Regions from separate parts of the Gordonia insulae genome, predicted to be linked through region 1. Evidence: riboswitches for the same ligand, from Rfam matches in the RefSeq annotation. Region 1 holds a riboswitch; the other holds the start of a gene.
What was found. A riboswitch is a leader RNA that binds a small molecule or an ion and turns the genes downstream of it on or off. The one in region 1 is predicted to bind cyclic di-AMP.
Positions count from the first base shown of each region.

Region 2: it holds a riboswitch for cyclic di-AMP, as region 1 does, so the genes downstream of both, D7316_RS10805 (transglycosylase family protein) here and D7316_RS01160 (C40 family peptidase) in region 1, are expected to answer to the same signal.

Region 1 covers NZ_CP033972.1:225,304-233,100, forward strand. Annotated here, with positions in the region: gene D7316_RS01150 (DEDD exonuclease domain-containing protein) at 1-1,540, opposite strand, end outside; gene D7316_RS01155 (hypothetical protein) at 1,785-2,015, shown strand; cyclic di-AMP (ydaO/yuaA leader) riboswitch at 2,124-2,304, shown strand; gene D7316_RS01160 (C40 family peptidase) at 2,319-3,023, shown strand; gene D7316_RS01165 (C40 family peptidase) at 3,175-4,251, shown strand; gene D7316_RS01170 (hypothetical protein) at 4,292-5,782, shown strand; gene D7316_RS01175 (glycosyltransferase family 4 protein) at 5,782-6,900, shown strand; gene D7316_RS01180 (AMP-dependent synthetase/ligase) at 6,943-7,797, opposite strand, start outside.
Region 2 covers NZ_CP033972.1:2,384,371-2,392,167, reverse strand. Annotated here, with positions in the region: gene D7316_RS10835 (helicase-associated domain-containing protein) at 1-753, opposite strand, end outside; gene D7316_RS10830 (hypothetical protein) at 832-1,017, shown strand; gene moaC (cyclic pyranopterin monophosphate synthase MoaC) at 1,020-1,526, shown strand; gene D7316_RS10820 (MogA/MoaB family molybdenum cofactor biosynthesis protein) at 1,519-2,016, shown strand; gene D7316_RS10815 (molybdenum cofactor biosynthesis protein MoaE) at 2,016-2,462, shown strand; gene D7316_RS10810 (DUF6328 family protein) at 2,459-2,956, shown strand; gene D7316_RS10805 (transglycosylase family protein) at 3,143-3,781, opposite strand; cyclic di-AMP (ydaO/yuaA leader) riboswitch at 3,787-3,982, opposite strand; gene D7316_RS10800 (MoaD/ThiS family protein) at 4,234-4,482, opposite strand; gene moaA (GTP 3',8-cyclase MoaA) at 4,489-5,580, opposite strand; gene D7316_RS10790 (flavin reductase family protein) at 5,577-6,125, opposite strand; gene D7316_RS10785 (hypothetical protein) at 6,122-6,331, opposite strand; gene D7316_RS10780 (cold-shock protein) at 6,563-6,988, shown strand; gene D7316_RS10775 (DUF2771 family protein) at 7,018-7,578, opposite strand; gene D7316_RS10770 (MFS transporter) at 7,582-7,797, opposite strand, start outside.

The sequences.
Region 1 (7,797 bases):
CGAGGGTGGCGGCCACCGGCATCGGCGCCACCCCGCGGCGCGCCACCCCCGCGCTGGCCAGCCGTCCGTGCCGGATCACCGCCAGTTCCCACCCGCGGTCCTGATCGGGCCGGGCCACCACCAGTTCCGCGATGCGGCACAGGGCGGCGAGTCGCTGGCAGCGCGCGAGGGCGTCGATGGTCGCCGACATCCGATCCCGGTGTCGTGCCGCGCTCTCGAACATCTGGGCGTCGGACAGTCGGATCAGCCGGTCGGTGAGCACGGTGAGCACGTCGTCGGAGTCACCGGAGAGCAGGTCGCGGACCGCGGTGACCCGGGGCAGATAGTCCGGGAGGGTCTGCGGGAGGTCCGATGCGGCATTGCACCCGCCGATCTGCGGCCCACCCACCGACTCCGATCGACACCAGTGATGCGACGCCGAACCCAATCGTGTTGTACAGCTGCGTAATCCGGCCGCCTGACCGATGAGGTCGGCGATGGTCGCGGCGGTCGTCCGGTTGCCGATGGGACCGAGGGCGTCCTCGGTCGGCGTGCGGGAGACCTTCAACCGCGGAAAGCGTTCGCCGGTGAGCACGATCCACCAGCCGCGGTGGGGCTGGGTCGATCGGCGGTTGTAGGCGGGCGCGTGGGCGGCAAGCAGGCGCAGTTCGCGGACGCCCGCCTCGAGCGCGTGGGCACACTCGACGTGATCGACGCGGGTGGCCAGGTTCACCATCTCGCCGATCCGTCGTCGGGGATCGCTGCCGGTGAAGTAGGAGAGCACCCGACGGCGGAGGTCGACGGCGGTGCCGACATAGAGGACCTCGTCGGACGGTCCGCGGAACAGGTAGACACCGGGGCGCGCCGGGAGGTCGCGGGCCAGGGTGCGTTTGGCCCGCAGTCGCGGGTTCGACCGGGGTAGGTAGGCGGTGAGCTCCCGATAGGTCCCGACTCCCTGGTTGCCGACCCGCTCGAGCAGCCGGTGGAAGACCTCCACGGTTGCGCGGGCGTCGTCGAGGGCACGGTGGGTGGGCCGTACGGAGACGTCGAACAGGTCGGCCAGCGCCGACAACCGGACCGTCGGTGCCTCGTCGCGGGTGAGGATGCGCCGGGCCATGGTGACCGTGCAGAGACTCGCGTTGAACGGCCAGTCGATGTCGAGCCGGGCCGCGTTCTGGCGGAGGAAGCCCATGTCGAACCGCGCGTTGTGGGCCACCAGGATGGCACCCCGGGCGAACTCCACGAACGACGGCAGCACCTGCGCGATGGTCGGAGCGTCGCTGACCATCGCCTCGGTGATGCCGGTGAGCGTGACGATCTGGGGCGGGATGAGCCGGCCCGGATCGACCAGGGTGGCGAACTCGCCGATCACCTCTCCGCCGCGGATCTTCACCGCCCCGATCTCGGTGATGCGATCCTCCGTCGGGCTGCCGCCCGTGGTCTCGAGGTCGACGACGACCAGGGTCGTGTCGAACAGCGAGCGGTCCGTGTAGTCGTCGCCGCCGTTCTCGAGGTCGGCGAAGGTCAGTTGACCGCCGACCGATTGTGCTGTGAACCCCACGGACCGAACATTAGTTCGATGTAACGACAGATTCTGGTGTGACAGGCGGGAAAGCTGGGTTCGGGATCGCGGAGACGCGTGACTGTCGGTGCCCCTCCCTAGTCTCCCTTGCATGTGACGCACTGAGCCGAAAGCCCGTGATTCGGCCCGGCGACATACCACCAGCACGCAAGTGAGATGGAGATCACAGATGTACATCGACTGCCAGTCCTGCCCGGGTCGCCCGGCCGCCTGTGACGGATGCATGATGCAGGTACTGTTCGACGCCCCCAACTGCGAAAACCCGACCTCCGAAGGTGGAGGAAAGGTTACGAAAACCACCCGTTCAGGGGACGCCGAGATCGACGCCGCGATCGATGTGTTCGTCGCCGCTGCGATGGTCTCCAGTGCGTCTGCAATATCTGCAAGAAATGGAAAAACTGCAGCTCAGGGCGTAGTTTCCGGCCGCAATCTGCGAATTCTGCGGGCCGGGTGACCTGACCTGGAAATTCGTTGCCTCAACGCTCGGTGGACAGACCCGCATCAGATTTCGTAACCTTTCCGAGACCTTTGCAGAGCGTCCCGCTCCAACAGGAGTGGTCTGGATAGGTCACCGCTCAATCGCCTTCTGGGCGAACCGGGGAACCACCAGTTTTCGGAGCGATCCGAATCGGGGTGAATCGCGCATGCCCGCCGACGTTCACGCGTCGTGTGGACCTACGCGTAGGGCCATTCTTCCGGCCCGAACCCGACAGCTAACTCGGTAGGCGGTCGAGGGAGAGCAAGGAGAAGTCGCTTCGTGGCCAAACATCGTTTGGAACAGCCCAACCGCGGCAGCAAGGTCGCCAAGCGTGCGGTCGTGGCCGGGTCGATCACCGTCGGCTCGTTCGCCGCTGTCGCCGGACCGGCACTCGCCGCGCCGGTGCACGTGCCCAACGTCGGCACATTCGAGCTTCCTGGGGTCGATACGAAACAGATCCCCCAGCAGTTCCAGGAACCCAAGGCACCCGCCGCGAAGGCCACCCCGGCCGCGAAGTCGCCCGGCGCCAACGTCCAGATCCCGAACCTCGGTTCCTTCACCGTGCCGGGTCTGAACGACAACCAGATTCCGCAGCAGTTCAAGCCCAAGGGTGGCGGAGCCATCTTCGGCGCACAGCCGACCGCAGCCCAGAAGGCCGTGCGCGTGGCCGAGAGCAAGATCGGCGCCCCGTACGTCTACGGGTCCGCAGGCCCCAACGCCTTCGACTGCTCGGGTCTCGTCTACTACTCGTACAAGCAGGCCGGCAAGACCATCCCGCGCGACAGCTACGGTCAGCTCGGCGGAGGCACCCCGGTGGCATCGCTCGCAGCGGCCAAGCCGGGCGACGTGCTGATCTTCAACGGCGGCGGCCACGCCGGGCTCTACGTGGGCAACGGCACCTTCGTCCACGCGTCGACCTCGGGTGTCCCGGTGAAGCGCGACAAGGTCAACAACTGGTCGCTCACCGGGATCCGGCGCTACTGAGCGTTCGGGCCGATGACGATGTGAGGTCTTAGTTTGGGCGGGTCACGCGAATGTGCGTGATCCGCCCAAACCACACACCCGGGAAACGGGATGATGGTCCAGACGGTCCATCTCCGAACCGGGTGGTCGGGGGGAAAGCGGTGGAGGAGAAGTGACAACCGTGGTTACCAGTTGGTCGGCCGCACGGAAGCGGTCGGTTCCCGCGATACTCGTGGCAGCGGTGACGGCGCTCGTGGTCTCCCTCTGCCAGTTGGGCGCGACGGCAGGCGCCGGCGATGCCACGGCGGTGCCGGTCCGGACGCCGGATCAGCTGCTCGTGCAGTACAAGAAGCTGAGCGACGACGCCGAGAAGTCGACCGAGGCGATGCACAACGCGCAGATTGAATACGACAAGCAGCGACGCATCGTGGCGACCGCGAAGAAGGCCTCGTCGACTGCGGATCGCACCCTCGTCTCCACGCAGCAACGTCTTGACGGCTATCAGGAGCGGGTCGACTCCGTCGTCCGCGCCAGTTACAAGGGCGCCCGCGTCAACCGCCTCTATGCCGTCCTGGTCAGCGATTCCCCACAGTCGCTGCTCGACCAGATGTCCGGGCTGGAACTGATCTCACGTCAGGCCGCGACAGATCTCAAGGGACTCAAGGAGGCCCGCCGCAAGACACTTGCGGCGAAGACCGCCGCCGACAAGACCGCCACCGAGGCGACCACGGCCGTCGCCGCCGCGGAGAAGACGCGCGGCGAGCTCCAGGCGAAGCAGGCCAACCTGCAGTTGCAGGCGATCCAGATCCGGGCCGTCTACCAGTCGATGACCGGCAAGCAGCTCGCCGCCCTGCGCGGACCCAAGTTCGACTTCGACCCGCGCTTCGTGCCCAAGGGCACCGCACCGGCGCTCGTCGCCGTCCAGGCCGCACTCACGCGAATCGGCGATCCGTACGTGTGGGGGGCGACCGGTCCCAGCTCGTTCGACTGTTCGGGTCTGATGGTCTGGGCCTACCGCCAGGCCGGCAAGACCCTGCCGCGCTCCAGCGAGGCGCAGAACAGCGGCGGCCAAGCGGTCGACCGCGGCAACCTGCGGCCCGGCGACCTGATCATCTACTACCCGGACGCCCACCATGTCGGGATGTACGTCGGCGACGGATACGTCATCCACGCATCCACCTTCGGTGTGCCGGTGAAGGTGGTGCCGCTCGACGAGGCCGGACCGTTCAGCTCGGCGCGCCGGTACTGATACATGTCCGCAATGGCACCCGCGTGAAGGGTGCGACGGGGTGATCCGTCCGGATCGCATGTGCCGGTCGGCCGCGGTGTGTTCCGGACTGGTCGTCGCCGCGGTGCTCGCCGGATGCGGAGGTCCGCAGGAGTCGACGTCGGCAGACCCGAGCAGCAGCACCCCCACGACGACATCGGTCAACGTCTACGAGCAGCAGCGCGCGGCGGGCGTGCAGGCCACCCTCGACGATCTGGGCAAGGCTCTGCGCGGCGGTGACCGGGCACGGATGAACGAACTTGTCGACGCCGCTGCATCGCCACAGTTCCGGCAACGCCTGCAGACGTCGATGGCCAATCTCTCCCCGCATGAGATGCCCGATGAACGACCAGCGCGGTCACCGTCGTCGACGGCCCGGCCCGACGGCTCGACGTCGGGTGCCGCGCCGAGCACGCCGCCCACCTCGTCCGAACGGATTCCGCCGCGCGGGACCGCGCTCGAGCTCGACGATTTCGGCTATCGACTCACGCCCACCGAGGAGGCCGAGACACCGGTGCCGACGCAGCTGCAGGCGCGCCTCGATGCGCAGGGGAGTTCGGACACCTGGGTCGCCCCGGTCGAACTCCACTATGCGCTCGGCGGTGCGGCGACCCCGGGGATCGACGAGCCCGACGTCGTCGTCCCGGGGCAACTGGTGATGGCGCGTTACGGCGACGCGTGGAAGGTCGTCGGCGACGCGACGGTGGTCGGCGGCACACCGGCGCCCACCCAGCTGTGGGACCTGCCCGGTCTCGCCGCCGACGACGTGTCCACGGCCGGCGGTACATCGGTGATCGCGTCGTACCCGGACACCGCCGCGGTGGTGGCGCGCGCACGACGGCTCCTGCCCGGCTCGATCGCGGCGGTGACCGAGTTCTGGGGTGCCGACTGGCCGCGTCGTGCGGTGGTGGTCGCCACGGACACGCCGGCCGAATTCCGGGGTCTCGCACAGAGCTCGGCGACCGACATCACCGGTGCGGCCGCCGCCACGGTCTACAGCCGCGTCGACACCGACGACCGGACCGCGATCGGGCAGCGGGTGATCCTCACTCCCAGCGCCGGTGAGCTCCCGGAGCCGGCGCTCGGGGTGGTGCTGCGTCACGAACTGACCCATGTCGCGGCGCGGGTCGTCACCGCGCCCGGCGCGCCGCTCTGGATCACCGAGGGTGTCCCGGAGTACGTGGGCCGCAAGGGCACATACACCCGATTCGAGGACGCCGCACCAGATCTGGCCATGCAGATCCGCGCCGGCGAGCTGCCGACCGGACTGCCGGCCGACGGCGACTTCGCCGTGGACGCCGACCGATCGATGGTTGCCTATCAATCCGCATGGTCGGTCGCGGCGTACGTCGCGGACCGCTACGGTGAGGACGATCTCAAGAAGCTCTACACCGGGGTGGCGGGGACCGACGATCCCCGACGGCAGGATGCCGCGATCAAGGACGCCCTGGGTGTGCCCCGGGCCGAGCTGGTCGCCGGCTGGCGGCGCTGGCTGACCGACCAGGTGCGCTGATGGAACGAACTCTGTTGATCACCAACGACTTCCCACCGCGGCCGGGAGGCATTCAGTCGTATCTGCAGAACCTCGTCGACCTGCTGCCGCCGGAGGACGTGGTGGTCTACGCCCCGCGCTGGAAGGGCCACGAGGAGTTCGACGCCCGGGTGCCGTACACCGTGGTCCGGCATCCGACGACGTTGATGCTGCCGACCCCGTTGGTCGCCCGCCGTGCCGCGAAGATCATTCGGGCCCACGACATCTCGGCCGTGTGGTTCGGCGCCGCAGCCCCGCTCGCGGTACTCGCACCTGCGATGCGCCGGGCCGGCGCCCGGCGGGTGATCGCGAGCACGCACGGGCACGAGGTCGGCTGGTCGATGGTGCCGCTGGCCCGTCAGGTGCTGACCTACATCGGTCGCCACGTCGACGTGGTCACCTTCGTCAGCCGGTACACGCGGGGTCGTTTCGCCGCGGCGTTCGGCGCCGAGGCGGCCCTGGAGTATCTGCCGCCGGGCGTGGACACGGCCCGATTCGCGCCGGATCCGCAGGCCCGGCAACGGATTCGGGAACGACTCGGACTCGGCGACCGGCCGACGGTGCTGTGTCTGTCGCGACTGGTCCCGCGTAAGGGGCAGGACGTGCTGATCCGGGCGTTGCCGTTGATCCGCCGGGAGATCGGCGACGTGGTCCTCGTCATCGTCGGCGGCGGTCCGTACGCGGAGACGCTGCACCGGATCGCCGCGGACACCGGCATGTCCGAACACGTGGTGTTCACCGGGTCGGTGCCCTCCGCGGAACTGCCCGCCCATCATGCCATCGCCGACGTCTTCGCCATGCCGGCACGCACCCGCGGCCGCGGGCTGGACGTCGAGGGCCTCGGCATCGTCTATCTGGAGGCCTCCGCGACCGGCGTCCCCGTGGTCGCAGGTCAGTCGGGCGGGGCGCCGGAGACCGTCGTCGAGGGTGTCACCGGAACAGTGGTCGACGGCACCGACATCGACGCCGTGGCGCTCGCGATCACCGCGATTCTCGCCGACCCGGCGGCGGCTGCCGAGATGGGTGCCCGGGGCCGCGAACACGCGGTGGCGACATGGGAATGGCGATCCATCGCGGCGCGGTTGCGGCAGCTGCTCTAGACGCAGCCGCCCGCGACACCGGGCGCATGACGAGCCGCCCGGTCACTTCGTGTAGATCGCCTCGATGTCACCCGCGAACTTCTGCACCACCACGTTCCGCTTGACCTTCAGGGTCGGGGTCATCTCCCCGGTCTCCTCGGTGAAGTCGTCGGGCAGGATGCGGAACTTCTTGATCGCCTCCGCATGCGAGACCGTCTTGTTCGCCTCGTCGACGGCCGACTGGACCTCGGCGCGCAGGTCGTCGTCGTCCATCAGATCGGTGACGGTCGCGTCGGCCGGCTTCCCATTGCGTTCCTTCCACGCGGGGAACGCCTCCGGATCGATGGTGATGAGCACGGCGATGAACGGTTTCGCGTCGCCGATCACGAGTGCCTGGGACACGAGCGCATTGGCGCGGATCACGTCCTCGAGACCGGCCGGGGACACGTTCTTGCCGCCCGCGGTGACGATCAGCTCCTTCTTGCGTCCGGTGATCGTGATGAACCCCTCACCGTCGACGCTGCCGAGATCGCCGGTGTGGAACCAGCCGTCGTCGAGAGCGGAGGCCGTCGCCTCCGCGTTCTGCCAGTACCCGTCGAACACGACGCCACCCCGCAGCATCACCTCGCCGTCATCCGCGATGCGTACGCTGTTGCCGGCCAACGGCTTCCCGACGGTACCGACCTTCACGGCACCGGGGGTGTTGACGCTGAAGGCCGCGGTCGTCTCGGTGAGTCCGTAGCCCTCGTAGACGGGGATGCCGATGCCGCTGAAGAAGTGCCCGAGGCGGGCGCCCAACGGGGCACCGCCGGAGATCGCCAATTCGCACTGCCCGCCGAGCGCTGCGCGCAGCTTGCCGTAGACCAACCGGTCGAACACCGCGTGCTTGAGTTTCAGCACGAGACCGACCGATCCGCG
Region 2 (7,797 bases), 2.2 Mb from region 1:
GGCGTCGATCGACGATGCGCTGAACCGGCTCCGGGCGTCATCGTGCAGCTGCGGCGCGCCGAGATCGTCGGTGCGCAGCGGCGGCTCACCACGCAGCAGCTGACCGACCGTCGGCGGCAGTTCCACGGTCTGGTCGTCGATGCGGGCGAGCAGGCCGGCGGCGATCAGCCGGGCGACCGGCTGGGTGGGGTCGGCGTCGGGTGCGGCGTCGCGGCTGCGGCCGAGCGCGGGACCGCGGGACAGGGTTTCGAGGAGGCCGCGCTCACGGTCGTCGAGGGCGTCCAGGGTGGCGCGCAGCTCGTCGGCACTCCGGTCGGCGATCGGTCCGGTGAGGTGGTGTGCCCGCCACGGCAGTGCCCCCGGGGCGTGCGCCCCGGATCGGAGCGCATCGTCGGGACCCCAGAGCAGGGCGCGGTCGCGCAGCAGGTGCACCCGGTCCACGATGTCGCTCTTCACCGCACGGCCGGACAGCTTCTCGACGATCGCGGTGACGCTCGTCAGCGCGGGGATGCGGCCCGACGGCTCGGTGCCCAACGCGATGGCCTGCTCCAGAACGGCCACCGCCGGGAGGTCGAGATCCTCTCCGGCCAGCGCGGATGACGCCGCCGACAGGGCGCGCGAGGCCAGGACCCCGGTCCCGGCCGGCGGGGGCGAGGCGAGATCCGGGCGCGCGGTGAGCAGCTCCACCAGCTCGTCGTCGGTGCGCAGCGCCAGGTCGTCGGCCAGGCTGCCGCCCTGGTCATCTGCAGTCATTCGGTCGATTCTACTGAGCGGCACGACCGGAGTGGTTTCCCCGGCACGGCCGTCGAGGCCACATGGCACAATGAGCGCGTGGCTGAGAAGAAGAAGTACGTGGACAACGGCTGGCCCAAGACCGATGACGGCGATCACGCGCACGCGGTCTCGGAGTTCGCCGCCGGACTGTCCGGTGCACTGTCGCCGTTCGGCGACACCGAGTTCCCGTTGCCGCTCGACGACCTGCCGTTCCTGCAGTCGAAGACGGTCATCAACCGCTGACGCTGCCGGTGTCCGGTACCGAGGCGAACGGGCCGACCGAGACGGGGTTGAGTCATATCGACTCGACCGGCGCGGCTCGGATGGTCGACGTCGGCGGCAAGACCCGCACCGATCGTCGCGCGGTGGCCGGCGGTACCTTCCGGACAACCGCTGAGGTGATCGGCCTGCTCAGCGACGGCCGTCTACCCAAGGGTGATGTGCTGGCCACCGCCCGCATCGCGGGCATCATGGCCGCCAAACGAACCGACGAGCTGATCCCGCTGTGCCATCAGCTCGCCCTGTCGTCGGTCGAGATCGACTTCGCCGTCGCCGACGATCACATCGACGTCACCGCGACTGTGGCGACCAGCGGACAGACCGGCGTGGAGATGGAAGCGCTGACCGCGGTCGCCGTCACCGGCCTGACCCTGCACGACATGGTCAAGGCGGTCGATCGCCGCGCCTCGATGGGGGACATCCGACTACTCGAGAAAACCGGCGGCAAGTCGGGGACGTGGCGGCGTGACTGACCCGTCGACCCCCGACCGACCGAGGGTCGCCCGTGTCGTCGTGGCGTCCACCCGGGCCAGCCGCGGTGAGTACACCGACCGCACGGGGCCCATCATCAGTGACTGGCTGACCGGGCGGGGCTTCGTCGTGGAGGAGCTGATCGTCGTCTCCGATGGCACACCCGTCGGGGACGCGGTGCGGGCAGGCATCTACGCCGAGGCCGATCTGGTCGTCACCACCGGCGGCACGGGACTCTCGCCGACGGACCGAACACCCGAGGAGACCCGGGACCTGCTCGACGTCGAGATCCCCGGCCTCGCCGACGCAATCCGTTCGGCCGGCCTCCCGAAGGTGCCGACGGCGATCCTGTCGCGGGGTGTGGCCGGCGTGGCGGCGTCGACCCTGGTGATCAACCTGCCGGGCTCGACCGGCGGCGTACGCGACGGGCTGTCGGTGCTCGACGGCGTCCTCGACCACGCACTCGACCAGATCCGCGGAGGTGACCACTGATGCCCGACCGTGTCGCGCGGGTGGTTCGAACATCGTTGTCCGAGTCGGCGATCGACCTGGCCGACCACGAAGCGTCGGTCGTGGACGCCGCCGGCGGCAGCGCCGGGGCGGTGGTCGGCTTCGTCGGCGCGGTCCGCAACCACGATGGCGGACGCGACGTCACCCGGCTGGTCTACTCGGCCCACCCCACCGCGCCGACCGTGCTGGCCGAGGTCGTGGAGACGATAGCCGCCGAGGCCACCGGCGTACGGGCGGTGGCGGTCTCGCACCGCGTCGGTGATCTGGCCATCGGTGACGTGGCGTTCGTGGTGGCCGTCGCCGCCGATCATCGACGGGCCGCCTTCGAGACCTGCGCGCGACTCGTCGACGAGGTCAAGGCGCAATTACCGGTGTGGAAACATCAGTTCTTCGGCGACGGCACCGATGAATGGGTGGGTTCGGCGTGAGCGGGCCGCCCGGGGACAGCGCGGAGCCGGAACGGCACGAGACCCGGGCCGAGCGCCTGGATCGGAACTGGGCCAGCCTCCTGCAGGAACTGCGGGTGGTCCAGACCGGCGGGCAGATCCTCACCGGTCTGATGCTGACCATCCCGTTCCAGGAGGGCTTCGAGGAGCTCACCCCGCGTCAGCAGCACATCTTCGTGATCAGCCTGGTGTTCGCCGTGCTGTCCACCATCACGCTGATCTCCCCGGTGGCGCTGCATCGGATGCTGTTCCGACGTCACGCCGTCGACCGGCTGGTGAATCGGGCTCACCTGCTCACGCTGATCGGCATCGGGCTGCTCGGCGTCGCATTGACCGGGGTCGTCACCGTGATCTTCGACATCGTGTTCGGCGGCTGGGCAGCCATCGCGGCCGCCGTCGCCGCGCTGATCGTGTTCCTGGTCATGTGGGTGGCGTTGCCACTGCGCGAACGCCACGTGCTCACCCGCCGCGACTGAACGTCACGGGTGAACGTCCCGGGAGGCCGTCCCGGGAGGACGTCGCGGGACCGTTCGGAGAATGGAAAAGGGCCCCGCACGGATTGACATCGTGCGGGACCCTTCGAACTGGGGCCATCAGCCATATTCCCCGTCGGTCCGCCGGCCGTGACCGGCCGGCGTCACCTCGACGGTGACTGCTGCGACTCAGGGAGTCGGCAGCTTGTCCTTGTTCTGGTTGAACAGGTTGATCTGATCCGGGGTGAGTTCGTAACCGCTCTTGGCAGCCATCTCCCAGAGGTTCTTGACCTCGGGCGAGATCTTGCCGTTCTCGTGCGCCTTGTCCACCGCGGTGTCGAGCTGCTTCTTCACGTCACCGGTGCTCTTGGCTTCCGGGGTCGCGCCCCAGTTGAACGGTGCGGGCAGCTGCGGGAGCTGCAGCTTCGGAGCCTGCTCGGGAGCGCTGCGCGGGGTCGAGGCCGACAGGCCCGTGCCGCACACCGGCCATGCACCCTTGCCCTGGCTGCCCAGGACACGCTCGGCGACGACGATCTGCTCCTGCTTCGAGGCCTGGTCGGCGCTCGGGGCGAACTCGGTGCCGCCGTGTCCGGCCCACGTGCTCGGGCTGAACTGCAGGCCGCCCTGGTAGCCGTTGCCGGTGTTGATGGCCCAGTTGCCGCCCGACTCGCACTGGGCGACCTGGTTCCACTCGGCGTCGGTGGCGGCGTTGGCCGAACCGGTGCCCAGCATCGCAGCTCCGCCGCCCAGGACGGCTCCGGTGAGAGCGACCTTGGCGAGGGTCTTGGTGGTCGTGGCTGTCGTCGGTTTGCGATGACGTCCGGACATGGTGGTGTTCCTCTCTCCACGCGCCTACGAAGTCAGCTGTCGGGTTCGGGCGAGAGGTGCCCGGTCTCGGCCTGACGTGAATCACGCCGGGACTTAACCCCAAGGACATCGAATCGGTGTCGCAGTGATCCGATGCCCGGTCTCTGTACGGAGGGTGGGTCCCCCGTCCTCGCTCCTAGATGTTTCAGGTGCGTCCCGTAGCGGAGCGAGGTTCGGCGCGGCCGACGGGACGTTATGCATTTGGTTACTTGCTTGTGACCCCCGAGGGCGTCGTTCAGTCACAGTACGACGTCTGCGTGCGCGAATCACGTTGTTGGCAAGCCGATTTTCGGGACCAGAATGGGTCTTTCGACCCAGATTCGGAGTCATCCCTGCTCACGGGGCGATAGTCGACTTGTGTCCATCTCGTTATCGTCCCGTTATGTGAGGAAGCTCACACGCGCGATGTGGCGTCAGCCACCGGCAAACGGGGGCAACACGTCCAGGGTCTTGCACGGGCCCAATCGGACGGCCCGATCGCAGACGGCGATCGAGTCCCGCAGATACGACGACCGTGCCAGCACGCGCTCGAGGTCCGGGTTGGTGCCGGCGAGCGTCGTCTCGAGTTGCCCCAGGGTCGCGTCGTCGTCGACGTCGACGACCGTCGATTCCGTGCCTGCCGCGGCGCGTGCGGCAGCGAAGTACCGGATGGTGATCTGCATCGGGTGTCAGCCCCCGATGGCCGACATCGGCCGGTCGGGTTGATGGAACTCCGGACCGTTCACACCATGACCCGCTGCCTTGACCCACGCGTTGCCGCGCCAGAGATCGGCGATGGCGGCGTCGAGGCGATCGTCGTCGAGGCCACCGCGCAGCAGGGCGCGGAGATCGGTCTCGGATCGGGCGAACAGGCAATTGCGCAGGGCGCCGTCGGCGGTCAGCCTGGTGCGGTCACAGTCACCGCAGAACGGTCGGGTGACCGATGCGATCACCCCGACCCGGGCCGGGTCGCCGTCGAGATCATGGCCGTCGACCAGCCAGGTCGCCGCGGGAGCGCTTCCGCGTGGCCGTGGGTCGGGCAGCAGGGTGAAGCGCGTCCGCAGCGCGGCGAGGATCTCGTCTGCGGTGACCATCGTCGAACGGTCCCACCGATGATCGGCGTCCAGCGGCATCTGTTCGATGATGCGCAGCTGGTAGCCCTGCTCGAGGCAGAAGGCGAGGAGATCGGGCAGTCGGTCGAGGTCGTCGTGCCCGGCCAGCACCGCGTTCACCTTCACAGACCGCAGGTCGCTGCGACGCGCCGCCGCGAGGCCGTCGAGCACGTCGTGCAGGCGGTCGCGGCGGGTGATCTCGGCGAACCGGGCGGGATTGACGGTGTCCAGCGACACGTTGACGCGGTGCAACCCGGCGGCGACGAGGCCGTCGATCCGGCGGGTCAGGCCGAGGCCGTTGGTCGTCATCGCGATCTCGGGTGCCTCCGGCAGGCTCGACACCGCGCCGATCAGATCCTCCAGGTCGCGGCGCAGCAACGGTTCGCCACCGGTGAATCGGATGGCGCGAATGCCCAGGTCACGGACCGCGACGGTGAGTACGCGGATCAGTTCGGGCGTAGTCAGCACATCGTCGGCGGGCAGCCAGTCGAGTCCCTCGGCGGGCATGCAGTACGTACACCGCAGATTGCACCGGTCGGTCACCGACACGCGCAGGTCGCTGACGACCCGACCGAACCGATCCCGCAGCGGGCCGGTCGTCGGCGCATCGGCGACCGCCACCGGATCCGACGACGGGGTGGACGGGAGGCCGAGTGAAACGAGGGTCATGAGCGTTCCCTCAGCGCTTCCAGTGAACGAAAGGTGCTGGCGTGGAACACGAGTGGCTCGACGCCGGGATCGCAGCGCAGCGCCTCTATCCGCAGGAGCACGAGCGTGTGGTCGCCGGCCGGGATCTCGTTGTGCAACGAGCACGACAGGGCGGCGGCCGCATCGGGGATGAACACGGAACCGTCGTCGGTGCCCGACGGGGTGATGCCGGTGAACCTGGCATCGCTGGGGCCGGCCAGTTGGCGGCACAGGTCGGACTGATCGCGGGAGAACACACTCACGCCGATCGCCGGCGCCGAGCGCAGTCGGGGCCAGGTCGTCGACGTGTTCTGGACACACAGCGACACCAGCGGCGGATCGAGGGAGACGGTGGTGAACGCGCTGGCCGCCATCCCGACCAACGCGGAGGTGCCGTCGGGGCCGTCGATGCGACAGGCGACCGCGACGACACCGGACGGGAAGCAGCTGTAGGCGCGCTTGAGCACCGCGGAATCGGTCGCCGGCGCGAGGTCGTCGGCGACGGGCAGAGCGGAATCGAGGCTCATCTGGCCCGCCGTCCCGAGCGCAGCGCGAAGACGAGGCCGAGGACGAACCCGAGGGGTGCGCACATCGTCAGCACGTACACGAAGGTGGGCGCGGTGCCCCCGTCGGTGACCATCGGGGTCACGAACAACGCCACGATCGCGGCGAGGCCGATCGCGAACACGACCCCGGCCGCCTGCAACAGACGCGGGGACGATTGGCTCTTCATGTCTTCCACGGTAGATCACACTCTCGTGGTACGGCGGCCGCGGCGGGTGCGCACCGGGCCGCGGTGAGGTAATCCACGTGTCCGTTCGGAGTCACGTTGGCTAGACTCAAGGGTCATTGGCGCCTCTGCTCATCTGATTGGAGCCGGGCCTCGCATCCGCGAGGCCAGCTTTGAGTCAGATGTGGGGCGCTTTTGTCATGGAACTCCGACGTACAGATGAGGGTGAGCACAGTGCCGACCGGCAAGGTGAAGTGGTACGACGCGGACAAGGGCTTCGGCTTCCTCGCGCAGGACAGCGGTGAGGACGTCTACGTCCGGTCATCCGCGCTTCCCGAGGGCGTTGCCGCGCTGAAGCCGGGGCAACGGGTCGAGTTCGGCATGGCCGCGGGCCGCAGAGGACCTCAGGCGCTGACCGTCACCGTTCTGGAGCCCGCGCCCAGCGTGGCCAAAAACACCCGCGAGGCCGCACGCGAGGCGGCCCGTAAAGAGGTCAAGCGGCACACGCCGGACGAACTGCACGGCATGGTCGCCGATCTGATCACCCTGCTCGAGGGCGCGGTGCAACCGGAACTGCGCAAGGGACGGTATCCCGACCGCAAGACGTCGCAGCGGATCTCCGAGGTCGTGCGCGCGGTCACCCGCGAACTCGAGCACTAACCAGGGCCACGAACCCGACTCCGAACGCGTCAGCGCAGATCCGGGTTGGGCACCTCGAGGTCGTCGGGGGTGGTGTCGGCGGCCAGGTAGCCGCGGGCGATCACGTTGTTGTTGGCGGCATCGGAGATGGCCGAGGGCACCTGGACCTCGATGTTGACCAGGATGCGATCGCGTGTCGAATGCAGCACCGTGGTGTAGGTGGAGTTCGACCGCATCGGCACCGACGTGCCGTCGAGTCCCTGCGGTGTCAGGTACTGGATGACCAGGTTCCACGGCCACTTCGCGATGTCCTCGGACACCGACAACATCACCGACTCACCGACCGGTACCGGCACCCGCTGCACCGTGATGTCGGAGACGTTCGCGGGTTCGCAGTTCTTCAGCAGGACGTCGCACATGCGGGTGGGTTCCACCCGGACGAGCTGATCGCCGACCGCGAGCTGGAGATAGGCGTGATCGTCGTCGGCCGCGTCACCTGACCAGGTGTCCTTGGTCAGCAGCGCGACGGCGCCACCGACGATCACGACGAAGGCGAGGATCACCGCCGCGATGATCGCGAGCGTCTTCTTCTCGGCACTGTTCACATACACGGGTTACGGCCGTCCTGGGTGTTCGGTGTGGCTCGGCATCTTTCGGGTGGGGTCGGCCGCCGGTCCGCGGCGGCCATCCGGCGGGGCCTGGTGCGCCCGGGTGGGGGCGTCGGCGGGGGAGACCCGGCTACTCGGGCGCCGGATGGTGTCGGGCGTCCCCGAGACGCGGATGGCGACCGTCGGCTCGGCATAGTCGGGCCGCTCGCCGCCGATGCCGGG